Shinella zoogloeoides: one gene and its partners. The protein of the gene in region 1 binds, or shares a complex with, the protein of each later gene. Links are inferred from orthologs where the notes say so. Each region holds a gene or a part of one and is shown on either strand. Other genes may lie near its edges.

Region 1 (8,090 bases):
GACACTTCCGAGATAGAGCGCGACCACAGCCGCCACGCCGAGGAAGAACACGGCGCCAATCCCGAAGAAATATCCAATCAGTCTGATCATGAGCCAGTTACCGATGCCTTATGCTTATAATTTCATCGGGCAGATCGTTGCCCGGCCTGTATTGCCGCGGGCCATTCCGGCCGCTGCGCCCAGCTTGTCCGAAGACGAGTCGCCCCATTTTACCGATCCCTGTAGCGATCGGAATGTGAGGAAAATAGGGCTTACAGCATGCCTTGCGGCTTCGCCACCGCACAATGGCGGCCGATGTCACTTTTCCGGCACAGGCGACACTAGCACGTCCCGCGCCCATGCGCTCCCGGCATCGCCGGACAAGCTTAACCGCCGTTCGCGACGACGGTGGTGCGATATTCGTCCACCGCCTTGGCAATGAGGCCGGCAACCTTCTTCTGCCAGGCCGGATCGATCAGAAGCTGCTCGTCGTCCTTGTTCGACATGAAGCCGAGTTCGAGCAGGATCGAAGGCACGTCCGGCGCGGTCAGCACGCGGAAGCCGGCATGGCGATGCGGATTGTTGATCAGCAGCACCTCGTTCTTGAAGGTGCTGACGACGCTCTGCGCAAGGTTGATGGAGAAGGCCTGCGTCTCGCGGCGCGTCAGGTCCAGCAGGATGTCGGCGACTTCGGCCGGTTCGTCCGCAAAGGAAATGCCGGCGATCTGGTCGGAGAGGTTCTCGCGTTCGGCAAGGTTCGCCGCAAGGCTGTCGGAGGCCTTGTCGGAGATCGTGTAGACCGTCGCGCCGCGGATATCCTTCTGCTTCAGCGTATCGGCGTGAATGGAAATGAGGAGATTGGCGCCTTCGTTGCGGGCGAACTGCACGCGTTGCGAGAGCGAGAGGAATTCGTCCTTTTCGCGGGTCAGGACGGCGCGCGTGCCGGGCAGCTTGTTCAGCGCCTCGGCCAGCTGGCGGGCGAAGGCGAGCGTGACGTTCTTTTCCTCGGTCTTCGTAACGCCGCCGCGCGCGCCGTTGTCGATGCCGCCGTGGCCGGCGTCCACCGCGATGACGAAGGGCCCGTCCGCGCGGCTGCCCGGCAGCAGCGCCGGCGTCTCCGCCGTCGCAGGTGCCGAGGCCTCCTGCCAGCTCTGCTTTTCCATCTGGCCCTGGAATGCCTTGTCGGTGACGATGGCCGTATCGATAACGAGGCGGTAGCTTGCGCCCCCCTGCTCTTCCTGAACCTTGGCAAGCACCACGCCGACGGGACGCGACGCCGTCAGCACGATGCGCGAGCGGCCGGCGGCCATGGTGCCGTAGCGGATGTCGGAGAAGATGCCGCGCGCCTCGAATTCCTCCGCCTTGATGCCGAAAGCCGTCTCGGGCAGGTCGATGAGGACGCGGTAGGGATTTGCGACGTAGTGGACCTTGAAGTCCGGCTTGCGGTCGAAATCGATGACGAGGCGCGTTCGGGCGTCGTCGCCGGCGATGCGGGCGCCGAAGGCGAGCAGCGGCGCGGCCGAAGCGGACACGGCGAAGGCCGGCGTCACGACCGAAAGGCTGAGCACGGCGACAAGCGCGGCTGCAGCGACAGAGAGGATCTTTTCGGTCAGAAGGCGTAGCATCACCACTCGCAGTCCGTTCAAACGCGTGGAAACCGCGCGATGCGGTGCAGGACGAGCTTCATAGATGCCCTCATATGGTTAACCAAAGCTTGCCGTAAGGCCGCGCCGACGCAACGATGCACACAGCCGGCAAATCCATCAAGATTATGGCGCTTCGGGCTTTTCCCTTGCCATTGTGACATATCCGCCATAAAAGCAAAATCAGGGAAAAAGAATAGACGGGATAGAATCGCTTAGAGCAGGCAGCCACCCCCTACGGGACCTTGGCGCCGAACCGGGCCTTCATCCGCCGTCGCGCTGCTTTTTCCCGGCCGACTAGATCGCGTAAACCGGCGGTGGCCGGAACAGTCAAGGTGGATTTCCACCACTCGCCCTTCCCCAAGGGCAATTTCATCGGACCGTTTTGGTCTATGGCACAGGCATTCTCGTTGGACGTTGATGTTGTCGCAGCGGATTTTATCAGAGGGTAACAGGCACCGGGACGCTCGCGTACCGACCTTCCTCCGTCCGCTTACCCCTCACCGGAGCCTAACGGGAACTTACTTATCCGGCGCATCCCTCTCCTCCCCCGGCACTTCCCTTTCAGGGAACAGTTCGCCGTCAGGATTGCGGTTGCGCCGAGGAGCTCAATCTACATGGCAGAAAAAATGCTTATCGACGCGTCTCACGCTGAGGAGACGCGCGTCGTTGTCGTACGCGGAAACCGCATAGAAGAATTCGACTTCGAATCCGAACACAAGAAACAGATCCGCGGCAATATCTACCTTGCCAAGGTCACGCGCGTCGAACCGTCGCTCCAGGCGGCCTTTGTCGATTACGGCGGCAACCGCCACGGCTTCCTGGCCTTCGCCGAAATCCACCCGGACTACTACCAGATTCCGCTCGCCGACCGTCAGGCCCTGCTGAGGGCCGAGGCCGAGGAGCATCGCCGCGACGACGACATCGAGCCCATCGAAACGGGTACCCGCGCGTCCGACGAGAAGGATGCGCCGGCCGAGATCGATGCCGAAGCCGTCGCCGCCGTCGAAGAGACCCCGGTCGAAGCCGTCGCGGAAGCCGAGGTCGTCGAGGCCTCCGCGGACCTTGCTGCGGAAGAGGCCCCGGCCGAAAAGCCGAAGAAGCCGCGCCGCACCCGCAAGGCCAAGGCGAAGACCGAGGACGTCCCGGCCGCCGAAGAAGCCGCCGCCCCTGCCGAAGGCAGCGACGACGAGACGCCCGGCGGCGCGATGGCGATGGCCGTCGACACCGACGAGGTTTCCGAGCCGGCCGAGCGCTCGCGCGGTCGTCGTCGCCGCGATGACGACGACGATGACGACGATCACAACGGCGAAGAGAAAGAAGTCATCGAATCCGTCGGCGCCGAAGACGCCATGGAAGAGGTTCCGGACCGCGTCCAGCGCAAGCCGCGCAAGCAGTACCGTATCCAGGAAGTCATCAAGCGCCGCCAGATCCTGCTCGTGCAGGTCGCCAAGGAAGAGCGCGGCAACAAGGGCGCGGCGCTGACCACCTACCTGTCGCTCGCCGGCCGCTATTCCGTCCTGATGCCGAACACGGCGCGCGGCGGCGGCATTTCCCGCAAGATCACCAACCTGCAGGACCGCAAGCGCCTGAAGGAGATCGCCCGCGACCTCGAGGTTCCGCAGGGCATGGGCGTGATCCTGCGCACCGCCGGCGCCAACCGCACCCGCGTCGAGGTCAAGCGCGACTTCGAATACCTGATGCGCCTGTGGGAGAACGTGCGCACGCTGACGCTCGCCTCCACCGCACCCTGCCTCGTCTACGAGGAAGGCTCGCTCATCAAGCGCTCGATCCGCGACCTCTACAACAAAGACATCAGCGAGATCGTCGTTGCCGGCGAGGAAGGCTACAAGGAGGCGAAAGCCTTCATGAAGATGCTGATGCCGAGCCACGCGAAGGTCGTCCAGCCCTATCGCGACGTGCATCCGATCTTCTCGCGCTCGGGCATCGAAGCCCAGCTCGACCGCATGCTGCAGCCGCAGGTGACGCTGAAGTCCGGCGGCTACATCATCATCAACCAGACCGAGGCGCTCGTCTCGATCGACGTCAACTCCGGCCGCTCGACGCGCGAGCACTCCATCGAGGAGACCGCGCTGCAGACGAACCTGGAAGCCGCCGAGGAAGTGGCGCGCCAGCTTCGCCTCCGCGACCTTGCCGGCCTCGTCGTCATCGACTTCATCGACATGGAGGAGAAGCGCAACAACCGCTCCGTCGAGAAGCGCCTGAAGGACCACCTCAAGAACGATCGCGCGCGCATCCAGGTCGGCCGCATCTCGCATTTCGGCCTGCTCGAAATGTCGCGCCAGCGTATCCGCGCCTCGGTCCTCGAATCGACCATGCAGACCTGCCCGCACTGCAACGGCACGGGCCATATCCGCTCGCAGTCGTCGGTCGCGCTGCACGTCCTGCGCGGCATCGAGGAGTACCTCCTCAAGAACACGACGCACAACATCGTCGTGCGCACGACGCCCGACATCGCGCTCTACCTGCTCAACCACAAGCGCGGCACGATCATCGACTATGAAGGCCGCTTCGGCGTCCAGATCATCATCGAGGCGGATGCCCATGTCGGTGCGCAGCATTTTGCGATCGACCGCGGCGAAGCCGTCGAGAACCCGGTCAAGATCGAGCAGATCCTGCATTTCGAGCCGGAACCGGAAGACGACGACGTCGTGATCGAGGACGAGATCGACGAGGAAGAGGACGAAGCCCGTCCGGCCGCCGCCGCTCAGAGCGCGCCGTCCGCTTCCACCTCCGACGAGAACGGCCGCAACAAGCGCAAGCGTCGCCGCCGTCGCCGTGGTCGTGGCCGCGAGAATGGCGAAGGCACTGACACCGCCTCCTTCGGCGGCGAGCAGCCGGGTGACGAAGACGCGCTCGACGACGACGATGCCGAAGGCGACGAGGGCGCGGAAGAAACGCAGGCCCAGGCCGACGAGACCGCCGAGCAGCGCCGCAAGCGCCGCCGTCGCGGCAAGCGCGGTGGCCGCCGCAATCGTCCCGAGGATGGCTCGGTCGAAGCCGGCGCCGAGGGCGACGAGGCGGACGGCGATGCCGAAGAGGGCGATGCTGCCGAAGAGGTAGTGGCTGTCGAGGTCGAGGTTGCCGAAGTGGCTGCCGCTGCCGAGGAAGCACCCGTCGAAGCCGTTGCCGAGGAAGCGCCGGCAAAGCCGAAGCGTGCCCGCCGCAGCCGCGCAAAGGTCGTGGAAGAAGCCGCGACCGACGAGGCCGCCCGCAGCGAGATCGAAGCGCAGCCAGCTCCGGTTGCCGTCGAAGAGAACGCCACGCCGGCCGAACCGGAAGTCGAGCAGGCATCCGCCGATCTCGAGGAGCCGGCCAAGCCGGTCCGCGCCAACCGCGACATCTCCAAGATCGCGTCGCAGCCGGTGGTGAAGTCCTCGACGGCCAAGGAAGCCGCGCCCGAAGACGACGCCGAAAAGCCCAAGAAGGGCGGCTGGTGGCAGCGCCGCGGCTTCTTCTAAAAAGCCCGCTCATAGTCAGGAAATTGAGAAGGCCCGGTTCGACCGGGCCTTTTTCTTGGCAAGCGGGAATCGGGTGGTTCCGCCTGCGCCCTTCTGCGACATCCGCGTCGTCGGAAACCAGTAAGGGAAAGACCTCATGACCCGTCTTGACAACAAGGTCGCCATCGTCACCGGTGCAAGCTCCGGCATCGGTCGGGCCGCCGCCCTGCTCTTTGCCCGGCAGGGGGCAAAACTCGTTCTTTCAGCCCGCGGACGCGAACGGCTCGATGCGGTTGCGGAAGAGATTCGCTCGGAAGGCGGAATGTCCATCGCCGTTCCCGGCGACGTCAGCGAGGAAGCCCATCACCAGGCCCTGATCGCGACCGCGCAGAAGGAATTCGGCGGCCTCGACATTGCCTTCAACAATGCCGGCACGACCGGGCCGGTCGGCGCCCTGCCGGACCTTTCCATGGAGGAATGGCAGGAAGTGCTTGGCATCAACCTGACCAGCGGCTTTCTCGCGGCCAAATACCAGTTGCCGGCCATGGAGGCGCGCGGCGGCGGCAGCATCGTCTTCACCTCGACCTTCGTCGGCTATACGGCGGGATTTCCGGGGCTTGCCGCCTATGCGGCGTCGAAGTCCGGTCTTGTCGGCCTCGTGCAGGTGCTCGCCTCGGAATATGGCCCCAAGGGCATCCGCGTGAACGCCCTGCTGCCGGGCGCGACGGATACGCCGATGGGCCGGGACGTGGCGAACACGCCGGAAGCGCGGCAATTCGTTGCCGGGCTCAATGCCTTCAAGCGCATCGCCGAGCCGGAGGAAATCGCCGAAGCCGCGCTCTTCCTCTGCTCGGACGCCTCCAGCTTCACCACCGGCACGGCGATGCTGGTCGATGGCGGCGTTTCGATCAACCGGGCCTGAGAAAGGGATTCAGGTTCCTGAAACTCCGATTCCGTTTCCGGCCTCAAGGTCCTGGAACGGAATCGTTTTTCGCAATCAGGCGAGCCAGGCTTCGAGGCGGTCGACCGCCTCGCTCATCTCCTCGAAGGCGCCGGCATAGGAGAAGCGCATCGTGTGGTGGCCGTCCTTCGGGTCGAAGTCGATGCCGGGTGTCGCCGCGACATCGGTCTCGGCCAGCATGCGGCGGGCAAAGGCCATGCTGTCATTGGTGAACCGGCTGACATCCACATAGGCATAGAAGGCACCATCCATCGGCGAGGCGATGGAAAAGCCGAGTTCCGGCAGGCGCTTGACGAGGAAGTCGCGGTTCACGCGGTAGGCGTCACGGTAGACGTTGAGCTCCGCCTCTGCCCCGAGCGCCGCTTCCGCCGCGATCTGCGAGAGTTCCGGCGCGGAGATGTAGAGGCTCTGGGCGATGCGCTCGACCGGGCGCACCAGCGCCTCCGGCAGCACCATCCAGCCGATCCGCCAGCCGGTCATGCAATAGTATTTCGAGAAGGAATTGATGATGACAGCCTCGTCGCCGAATTCCAGCGCCGTCGCCTCCTCGCCGACGAAGGTGAGGCCGTGATAGATCTCGTCGGAGATGAAGGCGATGCCGTTCTCCCGGCAATAGTTTGAGAGCGCCGCAAGTCTGGCCCGGCCGGTGACGGTGCCGGTCGGATTGGCGGGGCTTGCCAGCAGCACGCCGTCGATGCGTCCATGAGTGGCTGCAGCCGTCTCCAGGGCCTCCGGCGTCAGCGTGAAGCCGTTTTCGGCGCTCACCTCGATTTCCACCGTCTCGATGCCAAGCGCGGCGAGGATGTTGCGATAGGCGGGATAGCCGGGACGCGCGATGGCGACGCGGTCGCCGGCGTCGAACAGCGCGAGAAAGGCGAGGTTGAAGCCGGCGGAGGAGCCCGTCGTGATGGCGATGCGGCCCGGATCGACCGAAACCCCGTGATGCTCCCGGTAAAAATCCGAAATGGCGCGACGGAGGGAAATGAGGCCGAGCGCATCCGTATAGCCGATGCGGCCGATCTCCAGGGCCCGGCGGGCCGCCTTACGGGCGGCGTCCGGCGCGGGGTGCACCGGCTGGCCGACGGCCATGGAAATGACCGGCCGACCCGTCGCCCGCCGTTTCGTCGCTTCGGCGAGCACGTCCATGGCGTGGAAGGGTTCGACGGCGCCGCGGCGGGAGAGTTTCATGGGCTTTGCTTCCAGTTCTTCGTTGTGCCTTCCTGCCGCAAGACTTGCCCCTTCACAATCCCGCGAGGGCCGAAAATCCGCCGCTTTTGCCCTATCGTTTGCGCGGGAGCGACCATAAGGTCGTTGAAAGCGACCGCAGGCGCATTGACGCGCGGGCGCTGCCAATGGCACTTCAGCGGCGCATCACGACGAGGACAGGACAGACATGACATTCAAGACGAAGCTCGCGGCCACCGTCGCTCTCACCATCGCGGTCGCAGCCCCCCTTCCGGCCCTCGCCCTCGACGATGCGCAGAAGAAGGAGATCGGCGAGTTCATCAAGGAATATCTCGTCGAGAACCCGGAAATCCTTGTTGACGTGCAGGAGGCGCTGCAGAAGAAGCAGGAAGCCCAGCAGCAGGCCAAGGCCCAGTCGGCCATCACCGACAACGAGAAGGCGATCTTCTCCTCGCCCTACGACATCGCGCTCGGCAACCCGAAGGGCGACGTCACCATCGTCGAGTTCTTCGACTACAATTGCGGCTACTGCAAGCGCGCGCTCTCCGACATGGACGATATCCTGAAGGAAGACAAGAACGTCCGCTTCGTGCTGAAGGAACTGCCGATCCTCGGCCCCGATTCGCTCGCCGCCCACAAGGTGAGCGCCGCCGTGCGCGACCTTTCGCCGGAAAAGTACGGCGAATTCCACCGGACCTTGCTCGGCGGCGAAGGCCGCGCGACGGAAGAGAGCGCCATCGCGCTTGCCGTCGGCATGGGTATCTCCGAAGTGGACATCCGCAAGACCATGGCCGACAAGCCGCATGACGACGCCGTGCGCGAGGCCTATTCGCTGGCAAACGACCTCGGCATCACCGGCAC
Region 2 (5,350 bases), 1.0 Mb from region 1 along the record:
TCGAGGATGTCGGCAATTCGGCACTCTACCTGCTTTCCGACCTGTCGAGCGGCGTCACCGGCGAAATCCACTATGTGGATGCCGGCTACAACATCACCTCCATGCCGACGCTGGAACGCCTCGCCAAGGCCGACAGCGAATAACAAATCGCGGCGCGAAGCTTGCCTTCGCGCCGTCTCCTCCCGGTCATAGTGCCATCAGCACCACGACGAGCAGGATCACCGCCGCCAGGACGCCGAGCAGCAGCATGCGCACGCGGCCGTTCATTTCGAGCGGCTTGCCGTCCGCACCGCGCCGCAAAAAGGCGAGCGGCACCTCGGAGGTCGGCGTATGCCCCTCCCCTTCCTTCACATCCTTGGCGATGACTTCCGCCACATCTTCCATCATGGGCGGTCTTGCAGGTCCAAAAGCCATTGCGGGTCTCCTGAACGAGAACGATCCGGGGATGGTGGACCTCTTTCCGGAAATTGGCAACCGGCCTATTCCAGCACGACGGGCAGGAGCGAAAGCACCAGCAGCAGCGCCATGGCGCGGTTGAACAGTTTCAGGCTGCGCTCTCGCGTGATGAACCGCGCCGCACCGACACCGACGCATGTCCAGGCGATGGTGCTCGCAAGCGTCGCGCCGCCGAAGATGGCGGCAAAGGCCGCGGGAACGGAAAGGTCTCCGGCCGCACCGCCGCCATAAGCGACGACGGCGCCCGCCACCATCACCCAGAGCTTCGGATTCACCGCCTGCAACAGCGTACCCTCGATGAAGGTGAACGGCCTCTGCCTGTGGTTCTCGGCGCCCATACCCACCGGCGCCGTGGCAATGCGCCAGGCGAGCCAGAGAAGGTAGGCGATGCCCAGCCATTTCAGAGCAAGATGCACGCTTGGCTCGGAGACGATGGAACCGCCCGCCGCCGCCACGGCGAAGATGATGACGGCGACCCCGACGCCCATGCCGAGGGCCACCGGAAGCGTGCGGCGGAAACCGTAATTGGCGCCCGAGGCCGTCACCATCGTGTTGTTCGGCCCCGGCGTGCCCGCCATGGCGAAAGCGAAACCCGACGTCGCCAGAAACCACGCCCAATCCATGATGTCCTCCCCACCGAAACAGCGGCAGCCTAGACGCCTTCGCGCGCAATCGGGTTGCCAAAATGCCAAGATTTAGGAAGATGTTGATATAAGACGCCAGAGATTGGCTCGAACGCTTGCGAGGATTCCAATGCAGCTTGACGACATCGATCGCCGCATCCTGCGCGAACTGCAACAGGACGGCCGGCTGCAGAACGTCGAGTTGGCGAGACGCGTCGGGCTGTCACCCTCGCCCTGCCTGCGCCGGGTGAAGCTTCTGGAGGAGGCGGGCGTGATCAGCCGCTATGTCGCGGTGATCGACCAGGCGAAAGTCGGCCTGCAGCTTTCCATGTTCGCGCGCATTTCGCTCACCGCGCAGGACGCCGAGACGATCGACCACTTCATCGCGGCGATGAAGCGGCTGCCGGAGGTGGTGGAGTGCTACATCATGCTTGGCGAGAGCGACGCGCTGCTGCGCGTCGTCGTCGCCGATCTCGAGGATTATCGCCGCTTCCAGTCGACGCATCTGACGCGCCGGAACGGCATCCAGACCGTCAAGACGGACGTGCCGAGCGAGACGATCAAGCAGACCTTCGCCCTGCCGCTATAGGCCGACGCCTCAGCGCCGGCCCCACAGCACCTTGAAGCGGGCGTTGCGGCAGACTTCGCCGCTTTCCTTGAAGGCTTCCTTCAGCACCGGCTCGTAGGGCAGGCCGCGGTTGGCGACCATCAGCAGGCGTCCGCCGGCCTTCAGCGACTTCGCCGCCATGCGGATCATGCCGGCGCCGAGCGAATGGTCGGCTGCATGGCCCTCGTGGAAGGGCGGGTTCATGACGATGAGGTCGTAGTGGTCGCGCGGCGTCTCGGCGGTGAGGTCGAACCAGTAGTAGCGCGCCGGAATGTTCGGGCAATTCTCCGCCATGTTTTCCCTGGCAGCTTCCAGCGCGTCGTGGTGCGCCTCGAACACGTCGATGCCCTTGACCTGCGGCGCGCGGCCGCCGAGCATGACCGAGAGGTAGCCCCAGCCCGCGCCGAAATCGGCGGCGTGACCGTGGAAGTCCTCGGGAATGCGGGTGGCCAGTAGCTCGGAGCCCTCGTCGATCCGGTCATGCGAGAACATGCCGGGCGCCGCCGTGAAGCGGCCGGCGATGCGCACCGGCTTTGCAGCCAGCTTGGCGATCGCGTCGGCCGGGTCTTCCGGCCGGGCGAACCAGATGGCGAGGCCGTGGTACTTCGGCGTGTAGTCGCCGGTCAGGCCGAGCTGGTCCAGGCGCTTGCGCATGGACTGGATGCCGTCCTCCTTGCCGCCGGCAACGACGATCAGGCCGCCGGTGCGCACGCGGCGCAGCGCCTCGGCGATCCGGTTCTCGTTCTCGCCCTTGTGCTTGTTGATCAGGATGAGGGCGCCGTCATAGTCGTCGCCCTCGACGGCCGGCTTGACCGGCACGCGCACGGCTTCGAGCCCGCGATAGAGCGAACGCAGCGGCTGCACCGCGTCGAGCGTCGCGCCGAAACCTTCCGGCGGGCGCTGCCCGGCCTCCGCGCCGAGGAAAAGGTAGCGCTCGTCCTCGCCCGGCATGGCAAGCGTGCCGGCGGCAAAGGGATGGAACAGGGTTTTCAGGGCGTCGCGGGTCATGGTCGGCTTTCGGCGGAGGAAAAAGATCAGTCAAAGAAAAGGGCGCGGAACGTGCCGCTCCGCGCCCCCTCGATCGGTAAGGGTCCGATTATTCGGCGGCTTCGCCGTCGCCCTTCTTGTCGGCAACGACTTCCTTGCCGGTGGCCTGGTCGACGACCTTCATGGAAAGGCGAACCTTGCCGCGCTCGTCGAAGCCCATCAGCTTGACCCAGACCTTGTCGCCTTCCTTGACGACGTCGGAGGTCTTGGCAACGCGCTCCTGGGCGAGCTGCGAGATGTGCACGAGGCCGTCACGCGGGCCGAAGAAGTTGACGAAGGCGCCGAAGTCTGCGGTCTTGACGACCGTGCCTTCGTAGATCATGCCGACTTCCGGTTCAGCGACGATGGAGTGGATCCACTTGCGGGCCGCTTCGATCTCCTTGCCGGACGAGGACGCGATCTTGATCGTGCCGTCGTCTTCGATGTTGATCTTGGCGCCGGTCTTTTCGACGATCTCGCGGATGACCTTGCCGCCCGTGCCGATGACTTCACGGATCTTGTCGACCGGGATGTTCATGACTTCGATGCGCGGTGCGAATTCGCCGAGCTGGCTGCGGCCTTCGGAGATGGCATTGGCCATCTCGCCGAGGATGTGCTTGCGGCCGCCCTGCGCCTGGCTGAGCGCGACCTTCATGATCTCCTCGGTGATACCGGCGATCTTGATGTCCATCTGCAGCGAGGTGATGCCGTCAGCGGTGCCGGCAACCTTGAAGTCCATGTCGCCGAGATGGTCTTCGTCGCCGAGGATGTCGGAGAGAACCGCGAAGCGCTCGCCTTCAAGGATCAGGCCCATGGCGATGCCGGCAACCGGCTTGGCCAGCGGAACGCCGGCGTCCATCAGCGCGAGCGAGGTGCCGCAGACCGTTGCCATCGAGGACGAGCCGTTGGACTCGGTGATCTCGGACACGACACGCAGCGTGTAGGGGAACTGTTCCGCCGTCGGCAGCATCGGGCGGATCGCGCGCCAGGCAAGCTTGCCGTGGCCGATTTCGCGGCGGCCCGGGGAGCCCATGCGGCCCGTCTCACCGACCGAATAGGGCGGGAAGTTGTAGTGCAGCAGGAAGCGTTCCTTATACATGCCGGTCAGGCTGTCGACATACTGCTCGTCTTCGCCGGTGCCGAGCGTGGCAACGACCACCGCCTGGGTTTCGCCGCGGGTGAACAGGGCCGAGCCGTGGGTGCGCGGCAGGATGCCGACTTCCGAGACGATGGCGCGGACGGTTTCGAGATCGCGGCCGTCGATGCGGCTCTTGGTGTCGAGGATGTTCCAGCGAACGATCTTGGCCTGAAGGTGCTTGAAGACGGCGCCGATGACTTCGGCGGTGTACTTCGGCTCAACGCCCTCGGGCAGGAAATGTGCCTTCACCTTGGCCTTGACGGCGTCGACGGCGGCGTAGCGATCGGCCTTCTGGGTGATCTTGTAGGCGGCGCGCAGTTCCGTTTCGGCAAGGCCGAGCATTTCGGCTTCGAGTTCGGAATGATCTTCCGGGGTAAAGTCGCGCGGCTCCTTGGCAGCGACTTCCGCGAGCTTGATGATCGCGTCGATGACCGGCTGGAAACCCTTGTGGCCGAACATGACGGCGCCGAGCATGACGTCTTCGTTCAGTTCCTTGGCTTCCGACTCGACCATCAGAACGGCGTCCTGCGTGCCGGCGACGACGAGGTCGAGAACCGACTCGTCCATCTCGTCGAGATGCGGGTTGAGAACGTATTCGCCGTTGATGTAGCCGACGCGCGCTGCGCCGACCGGGCCCATGAAGGGAACGCCCGAGATCGTCAGGGCCGCGGAAGCGGCAACCATCGACAGGACGTCGGGATCGTTTTCGAGGTCATGCTGGACGACCGTGACGACGACCTGCGTGTCGTTCTTGTAGCCTTCCGGGAAGAGCGGGCGGATCGGACGGTCGATCAGGCGGGAAACCAGCGTTTCCTTTTCCGACGGGCGGCCTTCGCGCTTGAAATAGCCACCCGGGATCTTGCCGGCGGCGTAGGTCTTTTCCTGGTAGTTGACGGTCAGCGGGAAGAAATCCTGGCCCGGCTTCGGCGCCTTGGCGGAAACGACGGTGGCGAGAACGACGGTTTCGCCATAAGTCGCGAGAACGGCGCCGTCAGCCTGGCGGGCGATCTTGCCCGTTTCCAGCTTGAGCGGACGGCCCGCCCATTCGATTTCAACCGTATGGGTATCGAACATGTCTTGTCCTTCTAAGGCAGATACGCGCACCGCCGCCAAAAGGCGCAGGTGGTCTATCCGCTTTCATGACGCATCATGGGCAAGACAACGGGAGGCTTCCGAAAGGCGACCCGCGCAAAGGCACGGACCGAAGCATCCTGCAATCCTGCCCCATGACAGGTCATCGGTTGGTTCCGCAGGGCCGGCCCATCCGGCCTGCTGGAAAACCCGTTTCACGAGGCGGTCGCAACCGACACAGGCGAAACGGTATGGCGGAATTGCCTTCCGCGAAAAAAAGCGGCGGGCGCTCGAAACGAGCGCCCGCCGGAACTGTTTAGCGGCGAATGCCCAGGGCAGCAATCAGCTTGCTGTAACGGGCTTCGTCCTTCTTCTTGAGGTAGTCAAGAAGCGAGCGGCGGCTGGAAACCATCGTCAGCAGACCACGGC
Region 3 (5,337 bases), 160 kb from region 1 along the record:
GATCGCCGGCACCCTCGCTGAACTCTGCGGCAAGCTCGGCCTCGGCCTCGTCTACAAATCGTCCTTCGACAAGGCCAACCGGACGTCGATCGCCGGCAAGCGCGGCATCGGCCTTGAGAAGGCGATGGAAATCTTCGCCGATCTCAAGAAGGATTTCGGCTTTCCGGTGCTGACCGATGTTCACACCGAGGAACAGTGCGGCCTCGTGGCCGGCACGGTCGATATCCTCCAGATCCCGGCCTTCCTGTCGCGCCAGACCGATCTTCTGGTCGCTGCCGCCAAGACCGGCCGTGCGATCAACGTCAAGAAGGGCCAGTTCCTCGCGCCCTGGGACATGAAGAACGTGCTCGCCAAATTCACCGAGAGCGGCAATCCGAACGTGCTCCTGTGCGAGCGCGGCGCCTCCTTCGGCTACAACACGCTCGTCTCCGACATGCGCTCTCTGCCGATCATGGCCTCGCTCGGCGCGCCTGTCGTGTTCGATGCGACCCATTCCGTGCAGCAGCCGGGCGGGCAGGGTGGCTCGACCGGCGGCCAGCGCGAATTCGTGGAGACGCTCGCGCGGGCGGCGGTGGCTGTCGGCATCGCCGGCCTTTTCGTCGAGACGCATGAGGATCCGGACAATGCGCCCTCCGACGGCCCCAACATGGTGCACCTGAAGGACATGCCGCGGCTTCTCGAAAAACTGCTGGCCTTCGACGCGATCGCCAAGGGTTGAGACTTCAAACGGATGACACGGAGACGTGCCATTCGTTTTTTCTGGCGCCATCACGCCATTGTAATTTCCACATGGTCGATTAGAAGTGGATTTTAATCGATTAATAAACCCCGAACCAGGACGATATCCATGACTGCTATCATCGACATCATCGGCCGCGAGATTCTCGACAGCCGCGGCAACCCCACCGTCGAAGTGGACGTGCACCTCGAGGATGGCAGCTTCGGCCGCGCGGCCGTTCCGTCGGGCGCCTCGACCGGCGCGCATGAAGCCGTCGAACTGCGCGACGGTGGCAAGCGCTACCTCGGCAAGGGTGTCGAGAATGCCGTTGCCGCCGTCAACGGCGAGATCTTCGAGGCGATCGGCGGGCTCGACGCGGAAGACCAGATCCAGATCGACCAGACCATGATCGAACTCGACGGCACGCCGAACAAGGCGCGCCTCGGCGCCAACGCCATTCTCGGTGTGTCGCTCGCTGTCGCCAAGGCTGCCGCGGAAGCGGCCAACCTGCCGCTCTACCGCTATGTCGGCGGTCCGAACGCCCGCATCCTGCCGGTGCCGATGATGAACATCATCAATGGCGGCGCGCATGCCGATAACCCGATCGACTTCCAGGAATTCATGATCGTGCCAGTTGGCGCCGACAATGTACGCGATGCCGTGCGCATGGGCTCTGAAGTCTTCCACACGCTGAAGAAGCAGCTCGCCGCCGACGGCCACAACACCAATGTCGGCGACGAAGGCGGCTTCGCGCCGGGTCTCGCCTCCGCCCCGGCCGCCCTCGACTTCATCATGAAGTCGATCGAGAAGGCCGGCTACCGTCCGGGCGAGGACATGTTCATCGCGCTCGACTGCGCCTCGACCGAATTCTTCAAGGACGGCAAGTATGTGCTGGAAGGCGAAGGCCGCACGCTGGAGCCGGGCGCCATGGCCGATTACCTTGCCGAACTCTCGGCAAAGTACCCGATCTTCTCGATCGAGGACGGCATGGCCGAGGACGACTGGGACGGCTGGAAGGCGCTGACCGACAAGATCGGCAAGAAAGTGCAGCTCGTCGGCGACGACCTCTTCGTGACGAACTCGGCGCGCCTGCGCGACGGCATCAAGATGGGTGTTGCCAACTCGATCCTCGTCAAGGTCAACCAGATCGGCTCGCTCTCCGAAACGCTCGACGCCGTCGAGACCGCGCACAAGGCGAGCTATTCGGCCGTCATGTCGCACCGCTCGGGCGAGACGGAAGATTCCACGATCGCAGATCTGGCGGTCGCCACGAACTGCGGCCAGATCAAGACCGGCTCGCTCGCCCGTTCGGATCGTACCGCCAAGTACAACCAGCTCATCCGCATCGAGGAGCAGCTTGGCGCCCAGGCGAAGTATGCCGGCCGCGGCATCCTGCGCGGCTGATCGCAAAACAGTTTTTCCGCAATGGCGAAACCCGCATCTCCGGATGCGGGTTTTTTCTTTGACCGGTCCATCATGGTCAATGGTCGGTTAACCGCTTGCCGCTAGTGTCGATCCCGTATTGCGTATCGGGGCACGGACATGTGGACCAAACATCATAAAAAGCGGAAATTCGGCCGGCTGGCACTGCCGGTTATTACGGTCGCATTCCTTTCCTACTTCGGCTATCATTCCGTCCATGGTGACTTCGGTCTGCGCGGAATGGAGGATTTCGAGCGACAGAGAGTAGAGCGACAGGCGCGTCTGGACGTGCTCGTGCGGCAGCGCCAGATCCTGGAAAAAGAGGTCGCCCTGATGAGTGACGGCTCGCTTGAACGCGATATGCTGGACGAGAAGGCGCGCTCGTATCTCAACATGTCGCGGAACGACGAAATCGTCATTTTCCACTGAAAAACTCGATTAACCGAAATCTTGTTAATCGTAAATCTGCCTTACTAATCAGCGGCTTACAAAGAATATAAGCCATGCATTTATGGCATTGCTGAGGTGGAATTTCTCCCCTATGGTTTCCTCAAAGGGCAAACATAGGGAGGAACGAATGGCTCCGCGTAAAACCGCGTCCACGTCCAGCCGCAAGACTGCGGCAAAGCCTGCGAAGAAAGACTTCACTGGCGGCACCATCGCCGAATTCTCCAAGGAAGACGATCTCAAAGCCTATCGCGAGATGCTGCTGATCCGGCGTTTCGAGGAAAAGGCCGGCCAGCTCTACGGCATGGGCTTCATCGGCGGCTTCTGTCACCTTTACATCGGCCAGGAAGCTGTCGTCGTCGGCATGCAGCTGGCACTGAAGGAAGGTGATCAGGTCATCACCGGCTATCGCGACCACGGCCACATGCTCGCTTGCGGCATGAGCGCGCGCGGCGTGATGGCGGAGCTGACCGGACGCCGCGGCGGCCTTTCCAAGGGCAAGGGCGGCTCCATGCACATGTTCTCCAAGGAAAAGCACTTCTACGGCGGCCATGGCATCGTCGGCGCGCAGGTCTCGCTCGGCACTGGCCTCGCCTTCGCCAACCGCTACCGCGGCAACGACAACGTCTCGCTCGCCTATTTCGGTGACGGCGCCGCCAACCAGGGCCAAGTCTACGAGAGCTTCAACATGGCGGCGCTCTGGAAGCTGCCGGTGATCTACGTGATCGAGAACAACCGCTACGCCATGGGCACGGCCGTCTCGCGCGCCTCCGCCCAGACCGACTTCTCGCAGCGCGGCGCTTCCTTCAACATCCCCGGCTTCCAGGTGGATGGCATGGACGTGCGCGCGGTCAAGGCCGCCGCCGACGAGGCCGTCGAACATTGCCGCTCCGGCAAGGGTCCGGTCATCCTCGAAATGCAGACCTACCGCTATCGCGGCCACTCCATGTCCGACCCGGCGAAGTACCGCTCGAAGGACGAGGTGCAGAAGATGCGCTCCGAGCACGACCCGATCGAGCAGGTGCGTGCCCGTCTTCTGGAAAACAACTGGGCAAGCGAAGACGATCTCAAGCAGATCGACAAGGACGTCCGTGACATCGTCGCCGACAGCGCCGATTTCGCGCAGTCCGATCCGGAGCCGGATGTATCCGAACTCTACACCGACATCCTGCTGTAATCCGGGGAGGGACACCAATGCCAATCGAAATTCTCATGCCCGCCCTGTCTCCGACCATGGAGGAGGGCACGCTCTCCAAGTGGGTCAAGAACGAGGGTGACACCGTCAAGTCCGGCGACGTCATCGCCGAGATCGAAACCGACAAGGCGACGATGGAAGTCGAAGCCGTCGATGAAGGCGTGATCGGCAAGATCCTGATCGCCGCCGGCACCGAAGGCGTCAAGGTCAACACGGCGATCGCCGTGCTGCTGCAGGATGGCGAAAGCGCCGATTCGGTCGCGGCCCCCAAGGCCGCCGCCGCCGAAAAGCCTGCGGAAGCCGCCGCGCCTGCTGCTCCGGCTCCGGCCGCCGCAGCGCCGGTTCCGGCCGCGCCGAAGGGCGAGACCGCCGCCGATCCGGATATTCCGGCCGGCACCGAAATGGTGATGACGACAGTGCGCGAAGCGCTGCGCGACGCTATGGCGGAAGAAATGCGCCGCGACGATAACGTCTTCGTCATGGGCGAGGAAGTCGCCGAATACCAGGGCGCCTACAAGATCACGCAGGGCCTGCTGCAGGAATTCGGCGCCCGCCGCGTCATCGATACGCCGATCACCGAGCACGGCTTTGCCGGCGTCGGCGTCGGCGCGGCCATGACCGGCCTGAAGCCGATCGTCGAGTTCATGACCTTCAACTTCGCCATGCAGGCGATCGACCAGATCATCAACTCGGCCGCCAAGACGCTTTACATGTCGGGCGGCCAGATGGGCGCGCCGATGGTCTTCCGCGGCCCGAACGGCGCGGCGGCCCGCGTGGCGGCCCAGCATTCGCAGTGCTATGCCGCCTGGTACAGCCAGATCCCCGGCCTCAAGGTCGTCATGCCCTATACGGCTGCCGACGCGAAGGGTCTCCTGAAGGCGGCCATCCGCGATCCGAACCCGGTCATCTTCCTCGAAAACGAAATCCTCTACGGCCAGAGCTTCGAAGTGCCGAAGATGGACGATTTCGTGCTGCCGATCGGCAAGGCGCGCATCCACAAGAAGGGTAACGACGTTACCGTCGTCTCCTTCGGCATCGGCATGACCTATGCCATCAAGGCGATCGCCGAACTCGAGAAGGAAGGCATCGACGTCGAGCTGATCGACCTGCGCACCATCCGCCCGATGGACCTGCCGACGGTCATCGAATCGGTCAAGAAGACCGGCCGTCTCGTCACCGTCGAGGAAGGCTATCCGCAGTCCTCCGTCGGCACCGAGATCGCAACCCGCGTCATGCAGCAGGCCTTCGACTATCTCGATGCGCCGATCCTGACGATCGCCGGCAAGGACGTCCCGATGCCCTACGCCGCGAACCTCGAAAAGCTGGCCTTGCCGAATGTCGGCGAAGTCGTCCAGGCGGTCAAAACCGTCTGCTACAAGTAAGGGGAGGGCTGAGGTATGCCGATCAACATCACGATGCCGGCGCTCTCGCCCACCATGGAAGAGGGCAATCTGGCCAAGTGGCTCGTCAAGGAAGGCGACACCGTGAAATCCGGTGACGTCATCGCCGAGATCGAGACCGACAAGGCAACGATGGAAGTCGAAGCCGTCGACGA

The links.
Region 2: the proteins of Q9316_RS07435 (region 1) and pnp are in contact, whole or in part, in a cryo-EM structure (PDB 9QH0), measured with the Escherichia coli proteins. The link is inferred for Shinella zoogloeoides from one-to-one orthologs.
Region 3: the proteins of Q9316_RS07435 (region 1) and eno are in contact, whole or in part, in a solved structure (PDB 2FYM), measured with the Escherichia coli proteins. The link is inferred for Shinella zoogloeoides from one-to-one orthologs.

What each region holds. Positions count from the first base shown.
Region 1 is NZ_CP132311.1:1,303,136-1,311,225, reverse strand. The notes cover bases 1,923-5,304. They hold Q9316_RS07435 (Rne/Rng family ribonuclease), read left to right. Parts: upstream 1,923-2,239; coding sequence 2,240-5,104; downstream 5,105-5,304. Other genes in these bases: Q9316_RS07430 (SDR family oxidoreductase), read left to right, coding at 5,241-5,304. Outside these bases: Q9316_RS07445 (penicillin-binding protein 1A), read right to left, coding at 1-90; Q9316_RS07440 (N-acetylmuramoyl-L-alanine amidase), read right to left, coding at 366-1,604; more of Q9316_RS07430, read left to right, coding at 5,305-6,005; Q9316_RS07425 (pyridoxal phosphate-dependent aminotransferase), read right to left, coding at 6,081-7,232; Q9316_RS07420 (DsbA family protein), read left to right, coding at 7,438-8,090. UniProt on the Escherichia coli protein: Endoribonuclease that plays a central role in RNA processing and decay. Required for the maturation of 5S and 16S rRNAs and the majority of tRNAs. Also involved in the degradation of most mRNAs.
Region 2 is NZ_CP132311.1:288,228-293,577, reverse strand. Bases 2,354-5,350 are described here. They hold pnp (polyribonucleotide nucleotidyltransferase), read right to left. Parts: upstream 4,925-5,350; coding sequence 2,783-4,924; downstream 2,354-2,782. Other genes in these bases: rpsO (30S ribosomal protein S15), read right to left, coding at 5,238-5,350; Q9316_RS02370 (class I SAM-dependent methyltransferase), read right to left, coding at 2,354-2,694. Outside these bases: enoyl-ACP reductase FabI, read left to right, coding at 1-143; Q9316_RS02385 (hypothetical protein), read right to left, coding at 187-414; Q9316_RS02380 (LysE family translocator), read right to left, coding at 480-1,079; Q9316_RS02375 (Lrp/AsnC family transcriptional regulator), read left to right, coding at 1,210-1,668; more of Q9316_RS02370, read right to left, coding at 1,678-2,353. UniProt on the Escherichia coli protein: Involved in mRNA degradation. Catalyzes the phosphorolysis of single-stranded polyribonucleotides processively in the 3'- to 5'-direction. Also involved, along with RNase II, in tRNA processing.
Region 3 is NZ_CP132311.1:1,470,759-1,476,095, forward strand. The notes cover bases 1-2,984. They hold eno (phosphopyruvate hydratase), read left to right. Parts: upstream 1-847; coding sequence 848-2,122; downstream 2,123-2,984. Other genes in these bases: kdsA (3-deoxy-8-phosphooctulonate synthase), read left to right, coding at 1-718; Q9316_RS08345 (FtsB family cell division protein), read left to right, coding at 2,261-2,569; pdhA (pyruvate dehydrogenase (acetyl-transferring) E1 component subunit alpha), read left to right, coding at 2,718-2,984. Outside these bases: more of pdhA, read left to right, coding at 2,985-3,764; Q9316_RS08355 (pyruvate dehydrogenase complex E1 component subunit beta), read left to right, coding at 3,782-5,164; Q9316_RS08360 (pyruvate dehydrogenase complex dihydrolipoamide acetyltransferase), read left to right, coding at 5,180-5,337. UniProt on the Escherichia coli protein: Catalyzes the reversible conversion of 2-phosphoglycerate (2-PG) into phosphoenolpyruvate (PEP). It is essential for the degradation of carbohydrates via glycolysis.